2 linked regions of the Frondihabitans sp. PAMC 28766 genome follow. Each later gene encodes a partner of the first gene's protein in a complex. Links are inferred from orthologs where the notes say so. Each region holds a gene or a part of one and is shown in the gene's direction. Other genes may lie near its edges.

Region 1 (4,654 bases):
CGCGAAGGTGCCAACGCCGGTCGTACCGACCGTCGTGGCGGCAACGGTCGCGGCGACCGCAACCAGGGCCGTGGCGGTCGTGACGACCGCGACAAGAGCCAGTTCCTCGAGCGTGTCGTCACCATCAACCGCGTGTCGAAGGTCGTCAAGGGTGGTCGTCGCTTCAGCTTCACCGCTCTCGTCGTCGTCGGCGACGGCAACGGTCTCGTGGGCGTCGGCTACGGCAAGGCCCGCGAGGTGCCGACTGCGATCTCGAAGGGTGTCGAGGAGGCGAAGAAGAACTTCTTCCGCGTCCCCCGCATCGCGAACACGATCCCGCACCCCGTCCAGGGTGAGGCCGCTGCAGGCGTCGTCCTGCTGCGTCCGGCTGCTGCCGGTACCGGTGTCATCGCCGGTGGCCCCGTCCGCGCCGTGCTCGAGTGCGCCGGCATCCACGACGTCCTGAGCAAGTCGCTCGGCTCGTCGAACACCATCAACATCGTGCACGCCACTGTCGCGGCGCTGCAGCAGCTGGAAGAGCCGCGCGCCGTCGCGGCTCGCCGTGGCCTGGACATCGACCACGTCGCCCCCGCTCGTCTGCTCCGCGACGAGGCTGCTGCGCGTGCCGCTGCTACCGAGAAGGCGGGTGCCTGATGGCTCAACTCCGCGTGACGCAGATCAAGTCCAAAATCAGCGAGAAGCAGAACCAGCGGGACACGCTGCGCAGCTTGGGTCTCAAGCGGATCGGCCAGACGGTCGTCCGCCCCGACGACAAGCAGAACCGCGGCTACGTCTCGACGGTTGCTCACCTCGTCAAAGTCGAGGAGATTGACTAATGGCTGACGACGCCACCAACGAGGAGAAGGCTCCCAAGGCCGCTCCCAAGGCAGCATCATCTAAATCCAGCGCCGCCCCCAAGGCTGCAGCTGCAAAGAAGCCGGCGACCAGCAAGGCCGCCGCTTCGACCACCACCAGCACCAAGGCGGCCCCCGCGGCCAAGTCGGCCTCCGACGACGTCGCGCGCCCCCAGGTCCTCAAAGTCCACCACCTTCGTCCGGCTCCCGGTGCCAAGAAGGCTCGGACTCGCGTCGGTCGCGGTGAGGGCTCGAAGGGTAAGACCGCGGGTCGCGGTACCAAGGGAACCAAGGCCCGTTACTCGGTCAAGATCGGCTTCGAGGGTGGGCAGATGCCTCTGCACATGCGCACCCCGAAGCTGCGGGGGTTCAAGAACCCGTTCCGCGTCGAGTACCAGGTCGTCAACCTCGACAAGCTGACCGACCTCTACCCCCAGGGCGGTGAGGTCACCGTGAGCGACCTCGTGGCCAAGGGTGCCGTTCGCAAGAACGAGAAGGTCAAGGTTCTGGGTGGCGGCGACCTCGCCGTCAAGCTCAGCGTCGCGGTCGACAAGGTCTCCTCTTCGGCCGAAGAGAAGATCGTCGCCGCCGGCGGGACCGTCACCAAGTAATACCTGTGGGGGTGGCTCGGAAGAGCCACCCCCATCAGTCGTCTATCCTCATACCGGGAGGCCACCGTGTTCAGAGCAGTTGCGAGAATTTTCCGCACGCCCGACCTTCGTCGAAAGATCGGGTTCACACTCGGCCTCATCGCGCTCTTCCGGCTGGGGTCGTACATCCCGGCCCCATTCGTCGACTACAGCAACGTGCAGGCCTGCCTGTCGGGCAACCAGTCGACGTCGGGCCTCTACGAGCTCGTCAACCTGTTCTCGGGTGGCGCGCTCCTCCAGCTGTCGATCTTCGCGCTGGGCATCATGCCCTACATCACGTCGTCGATCATCGTGCAGCTGCTCCGCGTGGTCATCCCGCACTTCGACGCTCTCTACAAAGAGGGCCAGTCGGGCCAGGCCAAGCTGACGCAGTACACGCGCTACCTGACCATCGCTCTCGGCATCCTGCAGTCCACCACGCTGATCACGGTCGCCCGCTCGGGTGCGCTGTTCGGCTCGTCGACCGTCTCCGAGTGCAACTCGCTGATCTCGAACAACGCCTGGTACGCGATCCTGCTGATGGTCATCACCATGACCGCCGGCACCGGCCTCATCATGTGGATGGGCGAGCTCATCACCGAGCGCGGCATCGGCAACGGAATGTCGCTGCTGATCTTCACGTCGATCGCCGCCAAGTTCCCCACCGCCCTCTGGGCCATCAAGCAGGCCAAGAGCTTCGAGATCTTCCTGGGCGTGATCGCCATCGGAATCATCATCATGGGGTTGGTCGTTTTCGTCGAACAATCGCAGAGACGAATACCGGTGCAATACGCCAAACGAATGGTCGGGCGGCGAACGTACGGCGGCAACAACACGTACATACCCATCAAGGTCAACATGGCCGGCGTCGTGCCCGTCATCTTCGCCTCGTCGCTGCTCTACCTGCCGGCTCTGGTCGCGCAGTTCAACACCCCGTCAAACGGGTCGGCGCCTGCGGCGTGGGTCAGCTGGATCCAGGCCAACCTGGTGTCGGGTGACGAGCCGTTCTACATGGTGCTCTACTTCCTGCTCATCATCGGCTTCACCTACTTCTACGTCGCGATCACCTTCAACCCCGAAGAGGTCGCCGACAACATGAAGAAGTACGGCGGGTTCATTCCCGGCATCCGTGCCGGCCGCCCCACCGCCGACTACCTCGACTACGTGCTGACGCGAGTCACCCTGCCCGGGTCGCTCTACCTCGGCCTCGTCGCGCTCATCCCGCTGATCGCTCTCGCGACGGTCGGCGCCAACCAGAACTTCCCCTTCGGTGGTGCCAGCATCCTGATCATCGTCGGGGTCGGTCTCGAGACCGTGAAGCAGGTCGATTCCCAGCTGCAGCAGCGCCACTACGAGGGTCTCCTCCGATGAGCGCGGCCGCCGACCAGGGTGCTCGTCTGCTCATCGTCGGCCCTCCCGGGGCCGGCAAGGGCACGCAGGCCGTCAGGATCGCCGAGAGCTACGGCATCCCCGCGATCTCGACGGGCGACATCTTCCGTGCCAACGTCAAGAACGAGACACCCCTCGGCGTCAAGGTGAAGGCCATCCTCGATGCGGGAGACTACGTGCCCGACTCGCTGACCAACGAGCTGATCCAGGATCGTCTCGCGCAGCCCGACGCGGAGGGCGGCTTCCTCCTCGACGGCTACCCCCGCACGAACGACCAGGTCGCCTTCCTCGACGCGCTGCTCGAGTCGAAGGGCGAGCAGCTCACCGCCGTCGTGCAGCTCGTCGCCGACCAGGACGAGATCGTCGAGCGCCTGCGCAAGCGCGCCGTCGAGCAGGGTCGCAGCGACGACACCGAAGAGGCCATCCGGCACCGCCAGGAGGTCTACCTGCGCGAGACCGGCCCCCTGATCGACGCCTACGGTGAGCGCGAGCTGGTGCTCGAGGTCGACGGCCTCGGCAGTGTCGACGAGGTCGCCGGCCGCATCGACGATGCCCTGGCTTCGCGGGGCATCCGCCCCACGGCCGCCGCCTGAGCCGCGGCAGCAGCGAGAGCGCGGTGGCCTTCCGACGATCGGGCATCTACAAGACGCCCGAAGAGATGCGACTCATGGTCGCGCCCGGTCTCCTGACCGCGGCGTCGCTCGACGTGGTGGCCGCGGCGATCCGCCCCGGCATCACGACCGGTGAGCTCGATGCCCTCGCCGAGAAGGCGATCGTCGAGGGTGGCGGTGAGCCCAACTTCAAGCTCGTGCCCGGCTACTTCCACACCGTGTGCGCGTCGGTCAACAGCGACGTCGTGCACGGGATCCCCGGCGGCCGGGTGATCGAGGCCGGCGACATCGTCTCCATCGACTCGGGCGCCCAGTTCGAGGGCTGGAACGGCGACAGCGCCCGCACGTTCGTCGTGCCGGGTGGCGCGGATCCTGCCCTCGACGAGACACGCAGGCGTCTCAACGAGGTCACCGAGCAGTCGCTCTGGCACGGCATCGCCGCCCTCGCTTCAGCGCGCCACCTGAACCAGGTCGGCGCCGCCATCGAAGAGTTCATCGAGTCGCAGGGCGACTACGGAATCCTCGAAGACTACGTGGGCCACGGAATCGGGCGCGACATGCACGAAGACCCGCCCGTGTTCAATTACCGAGTGCGCGGCAACGGCCCGACGGTCAAGCCGGGCCTCGTCGTCGCCATCGAGCCGATGGTCACCGCCGGTGGTATCGACACGATCACGCAGGATGACGAGTGGACGGTCACGACGGCCGACGGCTCGGACGCCGCCCACTGGGAGCACTCCATCGCCGTCCACGAGGGTGGCATCTGGGTGCTGACCGCGGCCGACGGCGGCGCCTCCGGGCTCGCCGCCCTCGGCATCCGCCCCGTCCCGCTGCCCTGAGTCTCCCCCTGACCTTCTCGGCTCGTCCGGCCTGTCACGACGGGCAGAGCGTGCCGAAGCGGTAGGGGCGGCTGCGGGGAGGGCGGCTAGCCGTTGCCGGCCGAGCAGGTCTGCTCGGAGGCCGCCTGCCCGGTGATCGTCGAGGGCAGCGCTGTCGGCGTCGGGGTGGGCGTCGCCGCGCTGGTGCCCGACGTGCCCGTTGCAGGCGTCGTGGCCGGGGTCGTGGCCGTGCCGGTGCCCGTTGATCCGGTGCCCGTTGATCCTGTGCCCGTGGACCCGGTGCTCGTCGAGCCCTCCGTGGTCGACGCACGGCCGAGGCTGTCGGCGCCCAGCGTGAACTGCGTGTCCGACTT
Region 2 (4,464 bases), 1.4 Mb from region 1 along the record:
CCGCCGAGACCTCGAAGAGCGATGAGGAGCGCCAGGCCTTCGCTCGCGAGCTCGCCGCGTTCGGCGACGTGTTCGTCTCGGACGGCTTCGGCGTCGTGCACCGCAAGCAGGCCAGCGTCTACGACCTGCCGCAGCTGCTGCCCAGCGCGGCGGGCTCGCTGATCGAGACCGAGCTCGGTGTGCTCGACCGCCTCACCGAGACGCCCGAGCGCCCCTACACGGTCGTGCTCGGAGGCTCGAAGGTCTCCGACAAGCTCGGTGTCATCGAGCATCTGCTGCCGCGGGTCGACAACCTGCTCATCGGCGGCGGCATGCTCTTCACCTTCCTCGCGGCCCAGGGCCATGCGGTCGGCAAGAGCCTGCTCGAGGCGGACCAGCTCGATCGCGTGCGCGGCTACATCGCCGAGGCCGAGTCGAAGGGCATCCGCCTCGTGCTGCCCACCGACGTGGTCGTGGCATCCGGCTTCGCGGCCGACGCCGACCACGAGACGGTGGCTGCCGACGCCATCGACTCGACGACGTTCGGCGATGCCGGCATCGGCCTCGACATCGGTCCCGACACGGCGGCCGCGTTCGCGGACATCGTCGCGTCGTCGAAGACCGTGTTCTGGAACGGCCCCATGGGCGTGTTCGAGTTCCCGGCCTTCGCCGCCGGCACCAGGACGGTCGCCGAGGCACTGACACACGTGGACGGTCTCGGCGTCGTCGGGGGAGGCGACTCGGCCTCGGCCGTTCGCGCCCTCGGCTTCACCGACGACCAGTTCGGGCACATCTCCACCGGAGGTGGCGCCAGCCTCGAGTTCCTCGAGGGCAAGAAGCTGCCAGGCCTGGAGGTCCTCGGATGGTAACCGCACGACGCCCGTTCATCGCCGGCAACTGGAAGATGAACCTCGACCACCTGCAGTCGATCGCCTTCGTCCAGAAGCTCGCCTGGAGTCTCAAAGACGCCAAGCACAACTTCGGAGACGTGGAGGCGGCGATCTTCCGCCGTTCACCGACCTCCGCAGTGTGCAGACGCTGATCGACGCGGACAAACTCGAGCTGGAGCTGGGGGCGCAAGACCTGTCGGACAACGACGATGGCGCCTTCACCGGCGACATCTCCGGGGCGTTCCTCGCCAGGCTCGACGTGAAGTACGTCATCGTCGGCCACTCCGAGCGCCGCATCGTCCACGGCGAGACCGACGAGGTCGTCGCGGCGAAGGTAACGGCTGCGCATCGCAACGGCCTCATTCCCGTGATCTGCGTCGGCGAGACGGCCGAAGACCTCGAGAAGCACGGCCCGAGCGCCGTTCCCGTCGCTCAACTCGGCGCTGCCCTCGAGTGGCTTCCGGCCGGCGGCGAGATCGTCGTGGCCTACGAGCCGGTGTGGGCGATCGGCTCCGGCCAGGCGGCGACGCCCGACCAGGCCGAGCAGGTCTGCGCGGCCCTCCGCGACACGCTCACCGAGAAGCTGGGGGCCGACCAGGCCGCGGCGACCCGCATCCTGTACGGCGGCTCGGTCAAGTCGGGCAACGTCGCGTCGTTCATGCGCGAGCCCAATGTCGACGGCGCTCTCGTCGGCGGCGCGAGCCTCGACATCACCGAGTTCGCGAGCATCGTCCGCTACCAGAACCACGTCGGCGTCTAGACCCGACGGTGCCGGGCGCGGCATTTCGCCTCCGCCCGGTTATAATCGTTAGCGGCCCGAAACGCTCGAAAGGTTTTCCGTGCAAATTCTCCAAACCGTCTTGTATGTCGTGCTCGGTATCACGAGCCTTCTGCTGACGCTTCTCATCCTGCTGCACCGCGGTCGCGGTGGCGGGCTCTCCGACATGTTCGGCGGCGGGGTGACCAGCAACCTCGGCGCGTCCGGTGTTGCTGAGCGGAACCTCAATCGCATCACAGTCATCCTCGGCCTCGTGTGGTTCGCTTCCATCGTGGTCCTGGGGCTCATCACCAAGTTCACGGCGGGATCGTAATGGCATCAGGCGGCAGTGCAATCAGGGGTTCTCGCGTCGGCGCAGGCCCCATGGGCGAGCAGGATCGGGGGTTCCACGCCGAGCGAATCACCGTCTCCTACTGGGATGCCCTGGGCAACGAGGTCGTGCGACACTTCGCGGCGAACGTGCCCGAAGAGGAGATTCCCGAGACGGTCGACTCGCCGTCCACCGGCCTTCCTGCCGGGCGTGACAAAGACAACCCCCCGGTCGTCGCCAAGCTCGAGCCGTACAAGACCCACCTCGCGTACGTGAAAGAGCGTCGCACCGAAGAAGAGGCTGCTCAGCTCCTCGACGAAGCCCTTCAGCAGCTTCGTCAGCGTCGCGGCAAGATCCCGACCCCGGCGAAGAAGTAGGCGGCAGCACACCAACGACGAAGGCCCCGAACGAATGTTCGGGGCCTTCGTCGTCGTCGATCTAGTAGGTCGAGGCGATGAGCTGTTCGGGCACCTCGGCCGCAGCGTCCCGGTCGACGAAGAAGACCGTCCGCTTGCGACCCTTGACCCCGGCGACAGGCACCTGGTCGGCACCGGCGCCCGCGAGAGCGAGGCCGAGCGAGGCCGCTTTCTCGGCACCGGCGAGGATCATCCAGACGCGCTGCGAGTTGTTGATCGCCGGCAGGCTGAGGGTCAGGCGCTCGGGCGGCGGCTTGGGGGAGTCATCGATGGTCAGCACAGTGGGCGACGTCTGCAGCACCTGCGGCTTGTCGGGGAAGAGCGAGGCGACGTGACCGTCGGGCCCGACACCGAGCAGCGTGATGTCGAAACGAGGCGACTCGTCGTCGGCCTGAGCGTGCTCCTTCAGCGTGGCGACGTACTGCGAGGCCGCCTCGGCGAGGTCGGCAGCGTCGTCGGTATTCGCCATGCGGTGGACGTTCTCGGGCAGGACGCCGATGTGGTCGAGCAGGTCGACGCCGTTCTGGCGATCGTTGCGGTCGTCCGAGTCTGCGGCGACGAAGCGCTCGTCGGCCCACCAGAACGACACCTTCGACCAGTCGACGCTGTCACGCGCCTCTGACCGGTTGATCGCGGCGAGCACCAGGGTGCTGACCGAACCGCCGCTGAGCACGACGGACGCGTAATCCTGCTCTTCGATGACGTCGATGATCTTCGTGATGAAGCGAGCGGCGACCGAGGCCCCCAGGGATTGCTTGTCGGGGTGAACCAGCACCCGGCGTTCATTCGTCACGTCTCAGTAGCCTCTATTACTGTCGTGACCTGTCAGGATGACAGGTCGAACTGCGTCAAACAGATGTCGCCTGGGTCTGCGTCACGGCTGGTCAGCACGGAGCAGGGCGACGCCGCTCTTGACGACATTGCCGAAGAGCGAGTCAGGGTCGAGTCTACGGAGTTCTTCGGCCAGGCAGTCGCGCAGGCCGCGGCGTGGCAGCGACAGGTCGTGCGTCGGCTGTTCGGGCTGCGAGAGCGTGGCGACGTCGACGAGCGAGCGCTCGAGCTCGATCGGCCCGGATGCTCGCACGAGCTTCACGCCGTGGATGCCACTCGAGCCGGTCGCGCGCGACGTGAGCTCGTGCTTGACGGGCACCTCGAGCTGCAGACGCAGCCAGGCGGCCAGCAGCAGCGTCGAGGGGGAGTCGGCGGCGCCGGACACCTCGACCGCGGTGACCGGCTCGTACGGCGGCTGGTCGAGAGCCGCCGCCAGCTGCGTGCGCCAGAGGGTGAGCCGCGTCCAGGCGAAGTCCGTGTCGCCCGGCTCGTAGGTCGAGGCCAGGTCGATGATCGACTGACGCGGGTTGCTCTGAGCGGCCGCGTCGGTGATCCTGCGCTGCGCGATTCGGCCGAGAGGCGACTCCGAGACGACCGCGGGCGCCTTGCCGGGCCACCACGCGACGACGGGGGCGTCGGGCAGCAGGAGGCCTGTGACGAGCCCCTCCTCGTCGCGGGCGATGTCGCCATAAGCGCGCAGCAGGATGACCTCGCTCGCGCCGGCATCGCCGCCCACGCGGATCTGCGCGTCGAGCCGGGGCTCTTCGGCGGACAAAATCTCATCGGCGGTCGAGATCACGATGACCCGCATCGGGTGCTCGCGAGACGCCTCGTTGGCGGCCTCGATCGCCTCCTCTTCGTGGCCCAGGGTCGTCGAGATGACGAGGGTCAGCACGCGACCGAGGGCGACGACACCGCCCTCTTCGCGGATCTTGACCAGAGCCTTTGAGACTCGGCTGATGGTGCTGTCGGGCAGATCGACGATCACGGACGCCTCCAGGTACGGCCGTCGCGGGCCATGAGTTCATCGGCACTGTGGGGGCCCCAGGTGCCGGGACGGTACTGCTCGGGCTGCCCCTGGGCGGCCCAGAAGCGCTCGATCGGGTCGAGGATCTTCCACGACAGCTCGACCTCCTCGTGGCGGGGGAAGAGCGGAGGGTCGCCGAGCAGGACATCGAGGATGAGCCGCTCGTAGGCCTCCGGGCTGGCCTCGGTGAACGCGTGGCCGTAGCCGAAGTCCATCGTGACGTCGCGAACCTG

Evidence for each region. Proteins that work in one complex are often made in the same cells at the same time.
Region 2: the proteins of secY (region 1) and secG are in contact, whole or in part, in a crystal structure (PDB 5AWW), measured with the Thermus thermophilus proteins. The link is inferred for Frondihabitans sp. PAMC 28766 from one-to-one orthologs. Residues at the interface, in WP_096411648.1 of Thermus thermophilus: Leu14, Gln16, Arg17, Phe20, Ile34, Pro35, Pro37, Ile72, Arg108, Arg109, Asn112, Gln113, Arg116, Ile117, Ile120, Pro145, Gly146, Trp147, Phe152, Phe155, Val156, Val159, Thr160, Val162, Ala163, Gly164, Ala166, Leu167, Trp170, Glu173; in WP_223903268.1 of Thermus thermophilus: Tyr5, Ile9, Tyr12, Leu13, Ala16, Leu19, Val20, Val23, Leu24, Gln26, Glu27, Pro28, Gln30, Gly31, Ala32, Asp34, Leu35, Met36, Gly37, Gly38, Ser39, Ala40, Asp41, Leu42, Phe43, Ala45, Arg46, Val48, Tyr53, Thr56.

What each region holds. Positions count from the first base shown.
Region 1 is NZ_CP014513.1:1,243,317-1,247,970, forward strand. Bases 811-3,671 are described here. They hold secY (preprotein translocase subunit SecY), read left to right. Parts: upstream 811-1,510; coding sequence 1,511-2,833; downstream 2,834-3,671. Other genes in these bases: rpmD (50S ribosomal protein L30), read left to right, coding at 811-815; rplO (50S ribosomal protein L15), read left to right, coding at 815-1,444; AX769_RS06120 (adenylate kinase), read left to right, coding at 2,830-3,444; map (type I methionyl aminopeptidase), read left to right, coding at 3,468-3,671. In the rest of the region: rpsE (30S ribosomal protein S5), read left to right, coding at 1-633; more of rpmD, read left to right, coding at 633-810; more of map, read left to right, coding at 3,672-4,301; AX769_RS06130 (LCP family protein), read right to left, coding at 4,388-4,654. UniProt on the Bacillus subtilis protein: The central subunit of the protein translocation channel SecYEG. Consists of two halves formed by TMs 1-5 and 6-10.
Region 2 is NZ_CP014513.1:2,645,610-2,650,073, reverse strand. What follows is about bases 664-3,334. They hold secG (preprotein translocase subunit SecG), read left to right. Parts: upstream 664-1,708; coding sequence 1,709-1,960; downstream 1,961-3,334. Other genes in these bases: AX769_RS12745 (glucose-6-phosphate dehydrogenase assembly protein OpcA), read right to left, coding at 3,248-3,334; pgl (6-phosphogluconolactonase), read right to left, coding at 2,396-3,166; AX769_RS12755 (RNA polymerase-binding protein RbpA), read left to right, coding at 1,960-2,334; pgk (phosphoglycerate kinase), read left to right, coding at 664-848. Outside these bases: more of pgk, read left to right, coding at 1-663; more of AX769_RS12745, read right to left, coding at 3,335-4,192; zwf (glucose-6-phosphate dehydrogenase), read right to left, coding at 4,189-4,464. UniProt on the Bacillus subtilis protein: Involved in protein export. Participates in an early event of protein translocation.